DNA from 4 places in the Micromonospora sp. GCM10011541 genome. Region 2 is predicted to be linked to each of the others. Evidence: riboswitches for the same ligand, from Rfam matches in the RefSeq annotation. Region 2 holds a riboswitch; each other region holds the start of a gene.
The links. Region 2 has a riboswitch for cyclic di-AMP ahead of ACFOYX_RS16920 (C39 family peptidase). Riboswitches for the same ligand answer to the same signal wherever they lie in the genome.

Region 1: another riboswitch for cyclic di-AMP. It lies ahead of ACFOYX_RS25495 (NlpC/P60 family protein); the one in region 2 lies ahead of ACFOYX_RS16920 (C39 family peptidase).
Region 3: another riboswitch for cyclic di-AMP. It lies ahead of ACFOYX_RS06430 (hypothetical protein); the one in region 2 lies ahead of ACFOYX_RS16920 (C39 family peptidase).
Region 4: another riboswitch for cyclic di-AMP. It lies ahead of ACFOYX_RS01125 (C40 family peptidase); the one in region 2 lies ahead of ACFOYX_RS16920 (C39 family peptidase).

Annotation. Positions count from the first base shown of each region.
Region 1 covers NZ_JBHSBP010000057.1:178,907-183,622, forward strand. Annotated here, with positions in the region: gene ACFOYX_RS25485 (C40 family peptidase) at 1-231, shown strand, start outside; gene ACFOYX_RS25490 (peptidoglycan recognition family protein) at 296-2,323, opposite strand; cyclic di-AMP (ydaO/yuaA leader) riboswitch at 2,555-2,690, shown strand; gene ACFOYX_RS25495 (NlpC/P60 family protein) at 2,752-3,738, shown strand; gene ACFOYX_RS25500 (hypothetical protein) at 3,917-4,441, opposite strand.
Region 2 covers NZ_JBHSBP010000047.1:72,159-76,874, forward strand. Annotated here, with positions in the region: gene ACFOYX_RS16905 (CDP-glycerol glycerophosphotransferase family protein) at 1-66, shown strand, start outside; gene uppS (polyprenyl diphosphate synthase) at 110-892, opposite strand; gene ACFOYX_RS16915 (alpha/beta fold hydrolase) at 926-1,675, opposite strand; gene ACFOYX_RS16920 (C39 family peptidase) at 1,798-2,619, opposite strand; cyclic di-AMP (ydaO/yuaA leader) riboswitch at 2,847-2,987, opposite strand; gene ACFOYX_RS16925 (hypothetical protein) at 3,275-4,063, opposite strand; gene ACFOYX_RS16930 (hypothetical protein) at 4,216-4,716, opposite strand, start outside.
Region 3 covers NZ_JBHSBP010000010.1:437,650-442,365, forward strand. Annotated here, with positions in the region: gene ACFOYX_RS06420 (AAA family ATPase) at 1-1,193, shown strand, start outside; gene ACFOYX_RS06425 (cation diffusion facilitator family transporter) at 1,299-2,213, shown strand; cyclic di-AMP (ydaO/yuaA leader) riboswitch at 2,357-2,488, shown strand; gene ACFOYX_RS06430 (hypothetical protein) at 2,493-3,560, shown strand; gene ACFOYX_RS06435 (hypothetical protein) at 3,676-4,182, shown strand; gene ACFOYX_RS06440 (SRPBCC family protein) at 4,192-4,689, opposite strand.
Region 4 covers NZ_JBHSBP010000002.1:184,324-189,039, reverse strand. Annotated here, with positions in the region: gene ACFOYX_RS01135 (DHA2 family efflux MFS transporter permease subunit) at 1-467, shown strand, start outside; partial or broken gene ACFOYX_RS01130 (AAA domain-containing protein) at 566-1,036, shown strand; gene ACFOYX_RS01125 (C40 family peptidase) at 1,082-1,774, opposite strand; cyclic di-AMP (ydaO/yuaA leader) riboswitch at 2,220-2,370, opposite strand; gene ACFOYX_RS01120 (SDR family NAD(P)-dependent oxidoreductase) at 2,674-3,438, opposite strand; gene ACFOYX_RS01115 (helix-turn-helix transcriptional regulator) at 3,539-4,393, shown strand; gene ACFOYX_RS01110 (hypothetical protein) at 4,581-4,716, opposite strand, start outside.

The sequences.
Region 1 (4,716 bases), on a different contig from region 2:
GCGGCGGGCATCTACCTGACCCACTTCACCGGCGCCCAGTGGAGCGAGGGCAGGGCGGTCTCCCGCTCCGACGCCCGCCCCGGTGACCTGGTGTTCTTCTACAGCGACCTGCACCACGTCGGCCTGTACCTCGGCAACGGCCTGATGGTGCACGCGCCACGGACCGGCAAACCGGTCCAGGTGAGCCAGGTCAACTACATGCCGGTGGCCGGCTACCGCCGAGTCACCTGATCCGATCCGACGACGAAGGCCCCCGGTCGAGCTGACCGGGGGCCTTCGTCGTCGGATGCGGTGGCTACTGCGGCGCGCCCACCGCGGCCGGCAGGATCAGCACGTCGTCCAGGTTCGCGAACATCACCCGGTGGCCGAACTGGATCTGCACGTACTGGTTCTCGCCCCGGACCACCGTCCGGTCGCCGGGGGCGGAGCCGTCGAACGAGACCGCCCGGTAGTACTCGCCCGGGAGGACGCCGCCGAGCGCGTACCGCTGGCCCGCCGCGAAGGTGTACTGCAGCGGCGAGATGCCCTGGTACGGGATGGTGGCCGGGTAGGCGGCCCGCTCGGGGTAGGCCCGCCCGTACACCGGGATCGTGGTCTTGCCCGGCTTGGGCGTCACCACGAAGCCCTGCGCCCACTTCGCGGTGGGCGCGGCGGACGGGTTGAAGAACCAGGCCTTCTGGCCGAGGTACCAGATCGCGGTCCAGTCACCCTGGACGTCCGCGAGGGCGTACGTCTGACCGGCCGAGGCGCGGGCACCATGGTCCTTGATGTACATGGTGTCCGGCGTGCCGTTCGGGCGCAGCCCCCGGTCGTTGACCAGCGGGGCGTCCAGGCTCGGGGCGCTGTGCAGGATGACCGAGGACGAGCCGCGCAGCGGGCAGGGCTCGGCCGGCGGCGGCGGATCCGGCACGCCCGGCGGCTGCTGGTTGCAGCCGTAGAACGCCGGGCGGTTGCTGGCGAAGTCCGGGTCGATGGTGACCAGACCGGTGTGCGGGGTGCCGGTCGACTGGAACGGCGCCTTCATCAGGTCGAAGTAGTGCGACCAGTCCCAGTACGGGCCCGGGTCCCAGTGCATATCGGCCACGGTCCCGGCGGTGGTGCCCGGGACATTGTCGTGGCCGAGGATGTGCTGCCGGTCCAGCGGGATCTGGAACCGCAGCGCCAGGTGCCGGACCAGCTTCGCCGACGTCCGGTACATCGCCTCGGTGTACCAGGTGCCGTGGCCGGCGAAGCCCTCGTGCTCGATGCCGATGGACTTGGCGTTGACGTACCAGTTGCCGGCCTGCCAGCCGACGTCCTTGGCCTTGATGTGCTGGGCGACGTAGCCGTCCACCGAGCGCAGCGTGTAGTGCCAGCCCAGGTAGGTCTTGGTCTGCACCAGCTTCACGCTCGGACCGAAGTAGCCCTCGGTGTCGTGGATGACGATGTACTCGAGCTTCTGCTGGGCCGGCCGGTCACCGAGATCGTGGTTGCCGTAGTCACCCGGCTTCGGGCCGTACTTCTCGTACGGGGCCGGGATCCACTCGCAGGCGAGGCGGACCGGGCACTCCAGGCCGTCCGGCCGCTCGGCGCGGCGCAACCCGAGCCGGTGCAGCCCCGACTCGTCAGGGGACACCTGGCGGGCGGCGAGGGTGACCCGCTGGCCGTCGTCGGTCATCCGGCTGGCGCCGACGCTGATCTGGTCGTACACCTCGTCGGCGAAGGCCGCGGCGGCGTCCTCGGTGTCCGCGCCGGAGTACCGGGCCACCGCGCCGTACCAGGCCGCCGGGTCGCTGCCGGCGCCGACCGGCGCGGCCAGTTCCTTCTGGTACGACGCGAGCAGCGCCGCCCCGCCGCGGATGTTGGCGGTGGCGTCGGTGCGCAGCGTCGCCTCGGCCACGCCGGTGAGCGCGGCGGCAGCGTCGAGGGTCTGCAGGGACGCCTGCGGCAGGACGTCGCCGGTCGCCTCGGCGGCGGCCGACGTGTCGACCACCAGCGGCCGGGCGTCGTCGCCCCGGGGGTCCTCGTTCTCGTCGACGTGTGAGCTGCCGGGGGTCGAGGCGACCTGTTCGGCGTCGGTCAGGTGCATCGGCCCGTAGCCGCCGCTGGTGCTGGGCTGGCCGGGGTGGGTGTCCCAGCGGGACTCCAGGTACGACACGCCGAGCAGGACGATCTCCGGCACGCCGTACTCGGCCGCCGCGGCGGCGTACTGCTGCTGGCGGTCGGCGGACCCGGCGGTCAGGGGCTCGGCGGCGACGGGTCCGGTGCTGAGAAGGGCGGTCGCCGCAGCCACGGCGGTGGCGAGCAGAACTCGTCTGCTCGGCGGCAAGGGTGGACGGAGCATCGAACCTCCAGGTCGGGCGGAAGTCACTGCGTGCTCACCCTCACCCCACCCATGGCGTTGGGTCAATACCTTTCCCCGCAGTGATGTTGAGTGAAGGAAACCTTCACCAGCGCGGCCCATGCGAATTCGGGTACGGAGTGTCACGGCGTCTCGGGTTGCGGATTGATAACGGCGCTCTCTACTCTGGTCAATCGTCGACCGGAATGTGCATCGCCCAACCCGGGTGGTGACGGTCCGACACTGCCGAGTCGCCTCCGGGCGAGCCGGGGACCCAGTTACCTGGGGTGAATCCGCAGCAATGCGGTAGGGCGGCTCCCTTCCCGTCCGAACCCGTCAGCTAACCCGGTAGGCGGTCAGCGAAGAAGGAGTCAGGAAGCCCGGTGGCACACCATGCCCCGCGGCGACCGTCGGTCCGGTCGAACGACCGGATGACGGCTGCGCCGCGTCCACGCTGGTCCCGCTTCACCACCGCCCTCGCCGCCCTGGCCGGTACCGCCGTCATCCTGACCGGCGGCGCCACGGCGGCCCACGCCGACCCGTCGGTCGCCGAGATCGAGCGCCAGATCGACCAGGACTGGAACAAGCTCGAACCGATCATCGAGCAGCACAACGCCACCCGTCAGGACCTCGCCGCCAAGCGGAAGCAGGCCGAGGCCCTGGCCAAGCAGATCGCCCCGTTGCAGCTCCGGGTCGACCTCGCCATGGGTCAGGTCGGCGGCCTCGCCGCCGACGCCTACAAGGGCGACAACCTGTCGACGGTGAACGCGCTACTGGGCAGCCGGTCGCCGAGCGACGTGGTCACGAGCCTCGAACTGCTCGACCGCTTCGCCCACCGCCAGCAGCAGCAGGTACGCAACGTCGTCGAACTCCGCGACGAGCTGGCCGCCAAGAAGAAGCCGCTCGACGAGATGGTCGCCCAGCTGACCCGGACCGAGGCCCAGCTCGCGGCGAAGAAGAAGCAGATCAACGCCGAGATCGCCAAGCTGGACAAGCTCCGCCTCAAGATCTACGGCAGCGGTGGCGGCGGCCCGCTGCGGCCCGCGCCCTGCCCGTCCGGCTACCCGGGCGGCCCCGCCGGGGTCGCGGTCAAGTTCGCCTGCGCCCAGATCGGCAAGATCTACGTCTGGGGCGCCGCCGGCCCGGACCACTACGACTGCTCCGGCCTGACCATGGCCGCCTGGGCCAAGGCCGGCGTCTCGCTGCCGCACAACGCGCGGCAGCAGCACGACGTCACCCGCCGGGTCAGCCGGAGCGAGCTGCGCGCCGGTGACCTGGTCTTCTACTACAGCGACCTGCACCACGTCGGCATGTACGTCGGCGGCGGCTGGGTGGTGCACGCATCCCAGTCCGGCAAGCCGATCACGATGAAACGCGTCGACGACGGCCAGATCAACAGCTACGGCCGACCGGGCTGATCCACCGGAAGGGGCTCTCGCGTGGCGGGGCCCCTTCCGCGGTCAGCGGGTCGGCCAGGTGCGCCAGAGATGCCATGCGGGCTTTGCTCTCACTGGTAGCGATGGTCATCGTGCCCGTCACCTGCGGCGGGAGTGGTGAAGCGTGGGGGACATCGGTGGCCGGTCGCGAACGGCGGCCCTACGGACGCACCGCCTCGTCCCGGGCTTCTCGACGAAGCAGGGCAGTTGAGATGACCGCAGCGAACACGCAAAAGCCGCCCGGCACGAAAACAGCAATCCGCTTCTCCTGCGCCTTCAAGGTCAGATACTGAGCCTTGCTGATGACCGTCGCCTCGCCGTGGTTGTTGACGACGTACGTTCCGGCACGCTGCTCCGGCACACCCGGTGTGGCACCGAGGGAGAGAACTCCGACCAGCCAGAACCCGGCGAACAGCAGCCAGCTCGCGATGAGCAACCAACCCGGCATCGTTTCGCGCAACAGACGCCACAACGCCTGGCCGCCGCCGGCACGGGTGCCGGTCTCTTGGACCGCGAGGCCCATGACTGCGATGAGGGTGATGACAAAGCCCGGCAGCGCCAGCAGCAATGCCGACGCCAGGATGATGGGCGTGGGCAGCGGAAGACCTCCTGGGAGTGTCGAGGCTGCCAACAGGCCGGCGCACCAAACGATCCCGGCAAGCGCGAGCCGGCGAGTCCATACCATGGCGGGAAGCTACAACAGGTGGACTACCTTGGCACACCCCGGGCGCGCGCCACCGATGACCCTCTCCGACCTTTATCTTGCAAAGATCAAGACCGCTGTCGGCTGATGTCGGGCAACGTCACTGGCCTGCTCGACCTGTCGCCCGATGCCGCTCCCTCCCGCCGTTCGTCGGTCGGCTTGGCTGTACTGATTGCTGTACTGATGGCTGTACGGGACAAGTCATGATCTGTACATGCCACCGTTGGCCAGGGCTACGTGTACCGGAGGCGCCGATC
Region 2 (4,716 bases):
CCACCGGCGCCCCGGGCCGCGGACGCCGTCACCCAGCACGGCTCCCCCCTGTCCCCGACGCCCTGAGCAGTCCTTCCGTCGCGGCGTCCGACGGTGCTCGTCCGGGTGGTCACGCCCCGAATCGTCGACCACGAGCGGAGTAGGAGCGCAGGGCGCGCAGGAAATCGATCTTCCGGAAGCCGGGCCAGTACACGTCGCAGAAGTACAGCTCGGAGTAGGCGGCCTGCCAGAGCAGGAACCCGGACATGCGACGTTCTCCGCTGGTGCGGATGATCAGATCCGGGTCGGGCTGGCCGCCGGTGTACAGACGCGCCGCGATGGCGTCGGCGGTGAGGCGTTGCGCGACGTCGTCGAGTGCGGCGCCCGCTCTCGCCTCGTCCTCCAGCAGCGAACGAACCGCACTGACGATCTCCTCGCGGCCGTCGTAGCCGATGGCGACCGTGAGGTGGAAGTGGGCGCCCCGCTCACGGGTGGCGTCCTCGGCGAGTTTCAGGGCGTGGCGGGTCGAGTCGGGTAGCACGTCCGCGCGGCCGGCCAGGTGGAGCCGCCACGGGTTGGCCGGGCGCAGGAGTGGCTCCGCGACGACCTCCTCGATCATCCGCATCAGGTTCTCGACCTCGTCGGACGCGCGTTTGCGCATGTTGTCCACGGAGGCGACGAAGAGCGTGACGTGGCGGATGCCCGTCTCGGCACACCAGCCCAGTACCTCGTGGATGTGCTCCGCGCCGTACCGGTGGCCCAGCCCGGGGTCGTCGAAGCCCATCTGCCGGGCCCACCGGCGGTTTCCGTCCATCAGCATGGCAACGTGGCGCGGCAGTGTCTGATGAGCCAGCTGGGCGCGGAGACGGCGGGCGTAGAGCTCATAGGCAAGGCGGCGGATGGGCTGCATCATGATCAGATATAACCACCTCAGCCCGCCCGCGCATCAGTGGTACGGGTCGAGGAGGGCGAGGACCGCCTCCGGGTCCTCGACGTGGGCGTTGTGCCCCAGGCCGGGCAGGGTGGCCACCGGGACGCCGAACTCCTGCTGGGCGTCGGTCACCATCGGATCGTGCTCGCCGCGAGCCAGCAGCACCGGCACGTCGGTCGCCGCGAGCAGCGCCGCCAGCCGCGGCTCCCCGACCCCGAACGCGGCCGGGTCCATCGCCAGCCGCCAGCGGCCGTCCTCCCGGCGCAGTCCGGCGTCGACCACCGGGTGGTCCGGGGCGAAGAGGCCGGCGAGGCCGGAGACCCGCAGGTAACGGCGGGCCGCCTCGTCCCGGCTGGCGAACCAGGTGACCGGCCGCTCGGCCAGCTCCCGGGCCTTGTCCAGCTCGGCGGGCGACCAGACCGCCTTGATGCCCAGCCCGACCACCGCCTCGATGGCCAGGCCGAGCTGCCGGGCGGCCAGCGCCAACGCCACCACCCCGCCGAGCGAGTGCCCGAGCACCACGAGCCGGTCCCGCGGTCCCAGCCGGTCGGCGACCGGCGCCAGGCCATCCACGACCCGCCGGGCCAGCGCCGCGAAGGTGTACGCCGGCAACGGCGGCGACCAACCGTGCCCGGCCAGGTCGGGGGCGAGCCACCGCCCCGCCCACCGGCGCTCCAGCAGCGGCGCCCAGGGCAGCCACACCTCGCCGGTGGCGCCCAGGCCGTGCAGCAGCAACAGCTGGCGGGTACCCGTCTCGTCGCCCATGGGGCGCAGTGTGCCACCGGTGGGACACCACGCGCGAGAGCCGGCGGCGGCCCGGACGGTCGGGCATACGACGTCGGGCACCGGCTCCTGGAGCCGGTGCCCGACGGGTGACGCGGAGTGGATCAGGCGGAGTAGCCGCGGGTGGCCATCCAGTTCGCCAGGTCGATCGTGGTGATCCAGTACGCCGGCAGCGCCGGGTTCGCCGAGTCGGCGATCCGCACGGTCCGGCCGTCGTTCTTGTAGCCGACCACGGCGATGTAGTGACCGCCGGGGAACGAGTGCCAGCCGCCGTCGGTGTCGGTGGCGGAGCCGACGATGTTGGCGACCACGCCGCGGCCGTCGGTGATGGCCTTGACCACGTCGGCCTGGAGCTGGTCCATCTGGGCCGGGGTGGCCGGGCCGGGGATCACGTGGGTCCGGTACGGGTTGCCCTTGACCATCTGGTTGAGCCCGCGGGTGGTGTCCTCGGCCGAGTTGGTGCCGTTCTCACCGGCGTTCAGGGGGGCGACCATCGCGTCCTGGGTGGTCTCGACGCCGCTGGCGCTGAGCGCGTTGCGCACCGCGGCCGGGCCGCAGTTCCAGTAGGCGGTCTGTGCCTCGTAGGTGTAGTCGAGGACCTTGGTCGACGGCGGCTTCGGCGCCGCCTTGCGGGTCAGGTCCGGGTCCGGCTTGGCCGAGGTCGCCGTCGGCGACGCCTTGGGGCTGGGCGAGGTCGACGGGACGGCGGCGATCCGCTCCTGGCTGCGGGTGGCCACGTCGCCGAGACGCGGGGCCAGCTCGGAGACGGCGGCGGTGGTCTCCTGGCGGACGGGCGCGTCGCCGGTGCCGGCGAGCAGGGCGCCGGTGCCGGAGGCCAGCACGAGCGCGGCGGCGGAGCCAGCCACGATCTGGTACGGGCGCTCGGTGGCGAGGCGCCGCAGCTGCCGCTTCAGGGTGTGCTTCATCTTGGTCCTCCACGGAAGGCGGGAGCGGCGCACGCCGATCCGACGCGCGGAGGAGCTCACGCGTGACGAGGGATCATGGGCGGTGCGACCGCGGGAAGGGGGCGCCCGGTCAACCGGGCAGCAGGGCCGATGCCGGAGTCAGCGCGCCGGTCAGGCGAGCGACGGCACCGCGGCGCCGTGGAGGCGGGGGGACGGACGGGGGATGGGATCGAACTGCACGATGTTGGAACTCCTTCCGACACCGCCTACCGGGTTAGCTGACGGATTCGGGCGGGAAGTCGCCCTACCGCGGGCCGTGGCTCGCGGATTCACCCCGGACGTGCACTGGGTCCCCGGTTCGTGAGATCACGATTGAGCGGGTCGGCGCGGCGTCGCTTCTTGCGATCGGAAACCGCACCGGACGCGCTGACACTACCGGTGGGTATCCCCCGTGCCAAGCACCCCCACCTGCTTAAACCTCGGTCACCATTACTCTGACCGGAACAGTCCGTCACTGACGTCACTCAATGGGACAAGCAGTTATGACGGAACCGTCGGGCCACAATCGGACATCGGGTGGCGAGCGACCGGAAATTGCGGGGTGGATCAGCCCCGACTGACCCGGATGACCGTTTCCCGATTCGCGTGACCAGGCTCACCAATTTCAGGTCACAATTCAGCCAACCCGTGCGGGCCGCCAGCGTGCCGGACGGGCCGGGGCCGCGCCGGCCGCCACCGGGGCGAGGGCCTGGGTCGTCGACTCCGTCCGGCGTACCGGGGCCGGGCCGGGCCGCAGCGCCGCCGCGGCGGCGTACGCCTCGACGGCCAGCGCGCGGGCCGCCTCGGCGGCCAGTTCCGCGTCCCGCCAGGCCCGCTGCTCCCGCTCGGCCGCCGTGCGGTAGCCGGCCCGCCGCACGTCGCGTACCACCCGGGCGAGGACGATCTCCTGTTCCGCCGGGTGCCGGCGCGGGTCCCACCCGTTCCGGTGCGCCAGGACGTCGGCGAGTTGCCGTGCCGACAGCTCACCCCGCCAGTGCGCCCCCATCGCCGCGTGGTGCAGCCACCGCTCCCGGGTGGCGTACTCCGCCGGAGTCCGCGGGGTACGCGGCGCGGGCAGCACGGCGGCGCCGGCAAGCCGACGGGCGGCGGTCTCCGCTTCGTCGTACGCCTGCCAGGCCCGGTCGACCTCGTCCTGGGCGCGCAGCCACTGCTCCCGCCGTCGGCGCGCGGTCTGCGCGGCCCCGGCGGCGGCCACCGCCACCTCGTCGGCGTACCGGCGCAGGTCGGCGAGGCGGGCCGCCTCCTCGGCGGCCGGGTCGGGCACCGGCTCGGCGTCGGACGGGCTCTCCCGCTCCGGGCGGGCGACCAGCGCGGCGAGCAGGGCCAGGGCGAGCAGGAGCAGGGCCGACCAGATGGCGGCGGCCTGCGGGATCTCGATCAGGAACTGGTAGAGAACGGTCTGCATGGTGGGCACCTCACGGGAGCGATGTGGCGGAGGAGGTCCGCACGCCCCGGCGCGGCGGGGCGCGACCGGAATGGGCGCCACCGGGCCGCCGTCGGGCGGGGTGCGGGGGTGAGGTTCGGTGGAGAACGGCTGCGGGCGTGGCCCGCGGGCGGTCAGCGGGTCGGCGGGGCCCGCGAGCCGGGGGCCGCCGGGGCGGTTCCGCGCGGGACGCGCTCCTTCGAGACCGCGGCGGCCACGGTCCGCCAAGCCGCCAGCGGGGAGCCGTTGCCCACCGGCAGGGCCTGCTGGCCGGTCCCGGCCACGACGTCGCCGGCAGCCGCGCTGGTGGACGCCCGTGCGACGTGCCCCCGGTCCGCGGTGGTCCCTCCGGGCAACGCCAGGCCCGCGTCGAAGGCGGTTGCGCCGCTCGGGGCGCGGCCCGCATCCTCGGGCCGGTCGCCGGGCTCGGGAACGGCGCCGGGCTGGAGGGCCGGCGGAATCGTGGACCAGGAGGGTGCCGGGACCGCGGAGGTCAGCTCGGCGACCGGGGCCGCCTGGGCGGCGGCGGCCGCGCCGACGGGCAGGGTGGCGGCGCCGAGCGAGCAGGCGACCGCGACGGCGAGACTGGCCAGCATGCGGGCCGTCCAGCGCGCCACCCACCACAGGGGACAGGT
Region 3 (4,716 bases), on a different contig from region 2:
GGCTGCTCTACCGGGGCGAGCTGCTCCGGCTGGAGCGCCGGGAGCTGGACGGCATCCGGGACCGGGCGCTGCCCCGGGGCGCGCGCCGCAACGAGGTGCGCCGGGCCGGCTTCGACGGGGTCCTCGCGGCGCTCTACGCCCAGGCTCGCCAGTTGCGGGTCGGCCGGCTGCCGGAGCAGCGCGCGTTCGAGGACGAGATCATCGACCGGCCGGAGTTCCGGGAGTTCCTGAAGGCCTGGTGGCCCCGGCTGCATCCGCGGCACGTGCTGGGCTGGTTGGCCCGGCCGGAGCGGCTGCGCCGGTACGCCGGCGGCATCCTGTCCGGGGCGGAGATCCGGCTGCTGACCGAGGCGTACCGGAGCCTGGACACTGCGGGGCTGACCATCGCGGACATCGCGCTGCTGGACGAGCTGGACGCGCTACTCGGCAAGCCGGTGCGGCCGGCGAAGGCGAAGCGCGACCCGTTCCAGCTCGCCGGCGGGGTCCGGGAGCTGAGCACGTTCGCGGACCGGCAGCGGGCCGCCCGCGCCGCGGCCCGGGAGCGGCCGGAGGACTACCGGGAGTACGCGCACGTGGTGGTCGACGAGGCGCAGGACGTCTCGCCGATGCAGTGGCGCATGATCGGCCGCCGCGGCCGGCTGGCCTCCTGGACGGTGGTGGGCGACCCGGCGCAGACCGCCTGGACCGGTGACCCGGAGGAGCTGACCCGGGCGCGGGACCAGGCGCTGGGACGACGCCGCCGGCACCAGTTCACGCTGACCACCAACTACCGCAACTCGGCGGAGATCTTCGCGGTGGCGGCGGCGGAGATCCGCCGGCTCTACCCGGACCTGCCGCTGCCCACCGCGGTGCGCTCCACCGGCATCGAGCCGGTGGAGCGGACCGTGCCGGCCGCCGGGCTGTCGGCGGCCACCGTGGCGGCGGCCCGGACCCTGCTGGCCGAGGTCGAGGGGACGGTCGGGGTGATCACCCCGGTGCCGCGCCGGGATGAGGTGGCCGGCTGGCTCGGCGAGCTGGGCGGTGCCCGGCTCCAGGTGGTGACGAGCCTCCAGGCGAAGGGCATGGAGTACGACGGGGTGGTGCTGGTCGCGCCGAGCGAGATCCGGGCGGATCCGGGCTCCGGCGTACGGACCCTCTACGTGGCGCTCTCCCGGGCCACGCAGCGGCTCACCACCCTCGACGCGCTGGGCTGAGCAGGGCTTCGACCGCGAGCGGGCGGACGCCGGTCGTTCAGTTGCATACATAGCGATGTGAACATAGATTGGGCCCGGCCGGGGCGAGGGCGAAAGGGTGTGGGCGTGGGCGCAGGTCATGACCACAGCGGGGCGGTGACCAACGCCGCCTACCGCCACCGGGGTCGACTCTGGGCCGCCTTCGGGCTGCTCACCGCCCTGATGCTGGTCGAGGCGGTCACCGCGTTCGCCACCGGCTCGCTGGCCCTGCTCTCCGACGCCGGGCACATGTTCACCGACGTGCTGGGCATCGGCATGGCCCTCGCCGCGATCACCGCCACCCGGCACGCCGACACCGACCCGCAGCGCACCTTCGGGCTCTACCGGCTCGAGGTGCTGGCCGCCCTGGCCAACGCGGTGCTGCTCGGCGCCGTCGCGGTCTACGTGCTGGTCGAGGCGGTACGCCGGTTCGGCGAGCCGCCGGAGGTGCTGGCCGGCCCCATGCTCGCGGTGGCGGTGCTCGGCCTGCTGGCCAACGTCGCCGCCTTCGCTCTGCTGCGCGGCGGGGCGGAGGAGAGCATCAACCTGCGCGGGGCGTACCTGGAGGTGCTGGGCGACCTGCTCGGCTCGCTCGGGGTGATCGGCGCCGCGCTGGTCATCGCGCTCACCGACTGGTGGTGGGCGGACCCCCTCGTCGCCGTCGCGATCGGGCTGTTCATCCTGCCCCGCACCTGGCGGCTGGGGCGGGCGGCGCTGCGCATCCTGGTGCAGGCCGCCCCGGAGCACCTCCAGGTGACCGCGGTGCACGACCGGCTGGCCTCGGTGCCCGGCGTCGCCGAGGTGCACGACCTGCACGTCTGGACGTTGACCTCGGGCATGGAGGTGGCCTCCGCGCACCTGACCATGTGCCCGGGCGCCGAGGTGGGCGAGGTGCTGTCCGCCGCCCGGACCGCCCTGCACGAGGACTTCCGGATCGATCACGCGACGTTGCAGATCGAGCCCGGGGCGTCACCTGGGGCCTGTGGTGCGGTCGAGTGGTAATTAGGGCAAACTTAAATCAGTGTGGGTATTGTGCACTCATGCCGGTTTTGCCCCCGGTCGTGCCCTTAGCTCACCGGGCCGGGCCGGGGCACCACCGGTAGGCTCGGCCCCGGCCTCCGCCGGGCGGCGCCCACCGGCGCCTGCGGTGGCCGCCGCCTAATCGCCGCCCGCGGCGAACCGGGGAACCATGTTCGTGGGGTGCATCCGCGCCAGCGGTAGGGATCTTCCGTCCCGAACCCGTCAGCTAACCCGGTCGGCGGCTGACGGAAGGAAACCTGAATGGCAGCAGTGGCACCTGTACGACGGACGGCCGCCCGGTTGGCGGCCCTGCTCGTGGCGACGCTCGCGCTCGGCCTCGCCACCGCGCCGATCGGCCCCGCCGTGGCGGCACCCCCGGCCGGGCTCGTCGCCGCCGCCCCCGGCGACGACGAGGGCGGCACCCCGGCGCTGCGCGCTCAGCTCGACGCGGCCAGCAAGGGCTGGCTGGAGGCGAAGGCCGCGCTGGCCCGCTCCGTCGGGCGGCAGAAGCAGCTCACCGACCAGTTCACCACGATCAATGCCGAGCTGAGCGTCCGCGACACCAAGGTCGGCGAGATCGCCGGGGTCGCGTACCGGACCGGCCGGCTCGGCACCGCGGCGGCGCTGCTCGCCAGCGACAGCCCGGAAGGCTTCATGGACCGCGCCGCCGCGCTGGGCCAGGTCGCCGCCAACGAGGACCGGGCGCTGCACGACCTGATCGAGACCCGGGACCGCGCGACGGCGACCCGGACGGCGCTGAACGCCGAGATCCAGGAACAGCGCAGGCAGGTCGCGGTGATGGCCAAGCGCAAGCAGCAGGCCGAACGCGCGCTGGAGGTGGCGAACGACCGCGCCGCGAGCGGCGGCAGCGGCGGCATCCGGGGCACCTCCACCGCGAACGCCGACCCGGCGCCGCGCAACTCCGACGGCTCCTGGCCGCCCGAGTCGTGCAGCGTCAACGACCCCACCCCGGCCGACGGCTGCATCACCCCGCGCACCCTGCACGCGCTCAAGGAGGCCAAGTCGGCCGGGTTCACCCGGTACGTCTCCTGCTACCGACCCAGCGGCTCGGGTGAGCACCCCAAGGGCCGGGCGTGCGACTTCGCCGCGCAGTCCGACGGCTTCGGCGGGGTCGCCAGCGGTGGCGACCGGACGTACGGCAACAACCTGGCGGCGTACTTCATCCGCAACTCCGACGCGCTGGCCGTGCTCTACGTGATCTGGTTCAAGCAGATCTGGCTGCCGAGCAGCGGCTGGAAGTCGTACAGCGGCGGCAACGGCGACCCGTCCAGCGACCACACCAACCACGTGCACCTGTCCGTCTACTGAGCCCTGGGGGTGACCCGTCGCCGGACGGGTCGCCCCCGGCTACGCCCCCCGACGTACGCCGGATGTCGCCGTCGGCCCCACGACGCGGCCCGGCCGGCGGACCAGCATCGACGGCATGAGCCGACTCTCCCCCGCCGCCCGCAAGGCCCTGCTGACCCTGCACCTGGTCACCGCGCTGGGCTGGCTCGGCGCGGACCTGGTGTTGCTCACCCTCGGCGTCGCCGGCCTGCGTGGCGCCGACTCCGCGGTGGTCTACCCCACCGCGGGGCTCGTCGTCACGTACCTCTTCGCGCCGCTGAGCGTCGTGGTGTGGCTGGTCGGGGTGGCGAGTTCGCTGCTCACCCCGTGGGGGCTGCTGCGCTGGCGCTGGGTGCTGGTCAAGTTCGTGCTCACCACGGTCATGCTCGGCCTGGTCCTGCTGCTGCTGACGCCGACCGTGCGCGGGCTCGCCGAGCTGGGCCCGGCGGTGACCAGCCGGGACCGGCTGGACCTGGTGATCCCGCCGGCGGTCTCGACCAGCGTGCTGCTCGTCGCCACCGTGCTCTCCACCTACAAACCGTGGGGCCGCCGCGGAGCCCCGGCCGGCCGCCGCCGGCCCGTCGCCGCCGGACGCCCGTCCTGAGCGGGCGGCTCAGCTCGTGGCGGACGCGTCCGGGCCGCGGTCCAGCGCCGCGCCGAGCCGGCTGGCCAGCCCGAGGTGGGCCGCCCGGGCCTGCCGGAAGGCGTACCCGAACAGGGGCGCCGGCGCGGTCAGGGTGATCTCGACGTCGATCCGCGTCACGCCGCCCGGCTCGTCCCGCAGCCGGGTGTGGTTGCGCACGGTCGTGGCCGGGCGCTGGCGGGCCACCGTCACCACCTCGTCCTCGGTGGCGATCAGCACGTCGGCCCGGTAGGTGACCGGGAAGCGCAGCGGCCCGACCGCCAGCCGGTCGGTGATCGCGTAACTGGCCAGCGCGCCCGGGCGGGGCGGCAGCCGGCGCACGCCGACGATCAGCGGGTGCAGCTCGCCCTGGCGGGTCAGGTCGCCGAGGAGGGCGAGCGCCTCGGCCCGCGTACAGCGCGCCTGCACGGTGTAGCTGAACGTCTCGCGGCTGAGCACACCGTCCCCCTCGCCGTCGGCGGTTCGCACGATCGTCCCGTACGCCGGGCGGGCTGG
Region 4 (4,716 bases), on a different contig from region 2:
TGGGTCTGGGCATGGGCGGCACGATGATGCCGATCATGACGTCCGCGCTGAAGACCCTGCACGCGCAGGAGGTCGCCCGCGGCTCCACGCTGGTGAACATCCTCCAGCAGATCGGCGGCTCCGTCGGCGCCGCGGTGATGTCGGTGATCCTCACCAACGAGCTGAACGGCTCCCAGCCGATCCCCGGTGTGACCGATCCGAGCGGCAAGCCGATCACCGAGGCCGGGCTGGCCATCGCCGCCCAGCAGCGGCCGGAACTGACCCAGCAGTTCCCGGTCGACCCGTCGCTCATCGAGCGCGGGCTCAACTTCGCCGCCAGCTCCTTCGGCACGACGTTCTGGGTGGCGTTCGCGCTGGTGCTGTTGACGTTCATCCCGGCCGCGTTCCTGCCCCGCCGGCGTGAGCGGTCGCACCTGCTCGACGACCAGCCGGGGGAGCAGGGGAAGACGCCCGTCGTCATCCACTGAGCCGACCTTCGGGGCCGTCGGGTACGTCCCGGCGGTCCCGCTTCGGGCGGAGGAGGGCACCGCACGTGTGCGCCGAGACCCACGTCGGCGCACACCGTTCATCGGCCTGCGCGGAGCTGGCGCTGCGGGTGCTGCGGCGCAGCGCGGTCGCGGTCTCCGAGCAGGCGCCCGACGGCGTGCCGGTCACGGCGGACCGGATCGCCATCTGCGCTGCCCACCGGGACCAGGTGGCGGCGATCCGATCGCAACTCGGCGCGGCCGGCGCGGGCATCACCGTCGACACCGCCAACCGGCTCCAGGGCCGGGAGTACGACGTGACGATCGTGCTGCACCCGCTGTCGGGGCGGCGGGACGCGACCGCCTTCCACCTGGAGTCGGGGCGGCTCTGCGTGCTCGCCTCGCGGCACCGGCACGCCTGCATCGTTGTGGCGCGGGCGGGGATCGGCGAGCTGCTGGACGCGCACCCGTCGACCGAGCGGGTGCACCTGGACGTGCCGGTCAAGTTCCCGGACGGCTGGGCGGCCAACCAGACGATGCTCAGCCACCTCGCCGCGCACACCGTCACCTGACCACCGCAGAAGCGTCAGCGGTGTCCGGTGGCCGGGACCGGACGGTCAGCCGGGGCGGCGAGCACCGCTGTACGGCATAGCCGCCAGCTGGGCCATTCGGACCACGTCGCCGGTATGCGGGGCGTGGACGATCAGTCCATTGCCGACGTAGATACCCATGTGATGGTGATCGGAGTAGAAGAAGACGAGGTCACCCGTGCGAAGGTTTGTTCTGCTCACCGCCGTACCTTCGGTCCATTGCGCACCTGTGTAATGGGTCAGCTGCACCCCTGCGGACGCCCACGCGTACTGGGTCAGGCCGGAGCAGTCGAACGAGTCCGGACCGTCGGCCGCCCACACGTACGGCTCGCCGATCTGATTGCACGCGGTTTTCGCCGCGACGCCGCCGCTTCCCGTGATGGGGACGGCGGGACACTTCCCACCGATGAACAGCGAACTGGTCGACGTGATGGGTGAGGTGCTGCTCGCGGTGGCGGCGGACTGCGCGGCGGCTGCGGCTCTGGCCGCCGCGGCGTCCGCGGCCGCCTTGGCCGCTGCGGCCTTCTCCGTGGCGGCGATCTGTCTGTGTAGCGCATCCAGCCGCTTGATCTCGGCGTCGATGGCCTTCTTGCGAGCCGCCAACTGGGCCTGCTGGCGCTGCTGTATCGCGATCAGCGCGTCGACCTTCTCCTTGTCGGCGTCGTAGCTCGCCTGCTGGGCCGACAGTCGGGTGATCTGTCGCTGCTCCGAATCTGCCATTCGATTCACGAGCGCGAGCTGGTCTCCCAACGCGGTCGGCGACGAGCCGCGGGACAGCAGGGCGTTGAATGTGGAAAGACTTTTCCTGCTTGTAGTACCCCGCCACAATCCCCTGGACCCGCGTCCTGCTGACCTCCACCGACTTGCCGAGTGGCTCGATCCTCCGGCTCAGTTCGGCCGATCTCCGCTGGTTCGCGGCCAGTTCTGACCGGACCTTGTTGTACTGCTCGATGACGGGTTCGAGCTTTTGCCACGCCGCTTCGATCTGCTGCTGCACATCGGTGGCCGACGGTGCGGCGTGGGCGGGGGCCGCTGGCCCGACGGCCACCATGGCCGCCGCCGCGACGGCGAGGATTCTGGTGAACAGACGCGATCCGGCGGGCCGGGTGCGCACGGGTGGCAACGGGTTCGGCTCCTTCCACTCGAGGCCGACGCACCCCAACGGTGCACCGACCTCGACCGCCTACCGGGTTAGCTGACGGGTTCGGGCGTGGAAGGCGCCCTACCGCTGATGCGGATTCACCCCGAAACCTGCGGTGGTTCCCCGGCTCGCCTGGCGACGCCAGTGACGTCCAGCGACTCGGCGGTGGCCGTCCCGGGGCACTCCAGGTGGAGACCGACATCCGGAACGGACGCTGACCAACATTAGTGAGGACGGCCCAAAGAAATCAACGAGCCGGCGACGCCAATTCACTGTGCTGTCAAGCGGGCACATTGGGTGCCGGAATTATGCGTACGTAAGGCTCCGCTAATCGAATTCTTAATCTTCCCTAATCTTGGCCTTCAAGCTGCGCGCTATTTTTCTTCGGCAACCCTCAGGTGACGCTTGACCGTTTCCCGACGTCATGGCGGCTCCATGGTCCCGTAAGCGAGCCACCCGCCGCCGGGGCCGGCCGAGGCTACTTCCCGTGGGGGTCGGACGCGTTGAGGGTCGCGACGACCTGGTCGTAGTCGCCGCGCGCCTCGCCGTAGCGGAGGAACTTCACCCGCTCGACCTGGATCTCCTTCGCGTCGGGCTGCGACTCGAGCAGCGCGACGACCTCCGCCACGAACTCGTCCAGCGGCACCCCGTACTCGCTCGTCTCCTGCCCGGGCAGCAGCGCGGTGCGGACGGCCGGCGGTTCGAGCTCCACGATCTTCACGGTCGTGTCCGCGAGCTGCAGCCGGATCGACTCGCTGAGCATGTGGATCGCGGCCTTCGACGCGTTGTAGCTCGGGGTGACCTTGAGCGGCGCGAACGCGAGGCCCGAGGAGACGGTGACGATGGTGGCGTCCGGCTGCGCCTGCAGGTGCTCGATGAACGCGGCGATCAGGCGGACCGGGCCGAGCACGTTGGTCGTCAGCACCGCCTCGGCCGAGGCGAGGAACGATTCGGGCTTGTGCCAGTCCTCGATGCGCATGATGCCGGCCATCGTGACCAGGACGTTGAGGTCCGGGTGCTTCGCCAGCACCTCCTTCGCGGCGGCCTCGATGCTCGCGGCGCTCGTCGTGTCGATCGCCACGGTGTCGATGTCGGGGTGCTCCGCGGCGATCTGCTCGAGCAGGTCGGTGCGCCGACCGCCGACGATGACCGTGTTGCCCTTGGCCCGCAGCTCGAGCGCCAGGGCGAGGCCGATCCCGCTCGTGGAGCCGGGGATGAAGATGGTGTTTCCGGAGATGTTCATGCACCGAGCTTCGGCCGTCGTCCCTGGTTTGGGGCAGAGACCGGTCATCGGGGGATCCGCAATCCCTGGTTCGCGCCCGCCGCAGCCGGATACTGGGATCATGGATCGTGCAGCACTGGCCGATTTCCTGCGCCGCCGCCGCGAGGCGCTGCAGCCCGGGGACGTCGGGCTGGCTGCGGGCGCGCGCCGGCGCGCACCAGGCCTGCGCCGTGAGGAGATCGCCGCCCTCGCCGCGATGTCGACCGACTACTACACCCGGCTCGAACAGCAGCGCGGCCCGCAGCCGAGCGCGCAGATGCTCGCGTCACTCGCCCGGGCGCTTCGGCTGACGAAGGACGAACGCGACTACCTGTTTCGGGTGGCGGGGCACAACGCCCCGGCAGTCGTGTCCGCGGCGACGCACGTCGCCCCGGCGCTGCTGCGCGTGCTGGACCGGCTCGACGACACCCCGGCGCTCATCCTGTCCAACCTCGGCGAGACGCTCGTGCAGAACCGGATGGCCGCAGCCCTGCTCGGCGACAAGTCGGGCTACACGGGCCTCGCCCGCAGCGAGATCTACCGGTGGTTCACGGCTCCCGCGGAGCGGCTGCGCTACCCCGAGGAGGACCGCGACCGGCAGAGCCGCGCCCAGGTCGCCAACCTGCGTGCCGCGTACGGATCGATGGGCCCGCAGTCGCGGGCCGGTGAGCTGGTGCGGGCGCTGCAGAAGGCGAGCCCGGAGTTCGCCGAGCTGTGGGAACGGCACGAGGTCGCCAAGCGCTTCGCGGACCACAAGACACTCATCCATCCCCAGCTCGGTGCGATCGAACTCGACTGCCAGGCGCTGTTCACCGAGGACCAGTCCCAGGCACTGCTCGTGCTCACCGCGTCCCCGCGCAGCGAGGGCTACGAGAAGCTGCAGCTGCTCGCCGTGCTGGGACACGAGCGCTTCCCCGCCGACACGACGCCCCGTTAGCCCTGCCGGAGAAATCCGCTACACCTGCAGACGAGGGCCGTCGGTGACGCACTCGTCTATCTGGATGGCCCGTACCGCGGCGGGAACTGACCGCAGTAGCGGCCACGCTCCGCGGCTTTCCTGTCGGCCACCCACGTGAGGCGGATCAGCCGCCGTAGAGCCAGCGGGCAGGGTCCGGGTACGGGGCCTACCCAGTCAATTCGTCACCGAGTTCAGGCTTGAGGGCTTCGCCACGCCTCCGCAACCGGTACGCCGCGATCGCATTGCCGACGCCGAGCAATGCCAGGATGCCGACCGCCAGCCAGAACCCGACGGCCGGTACG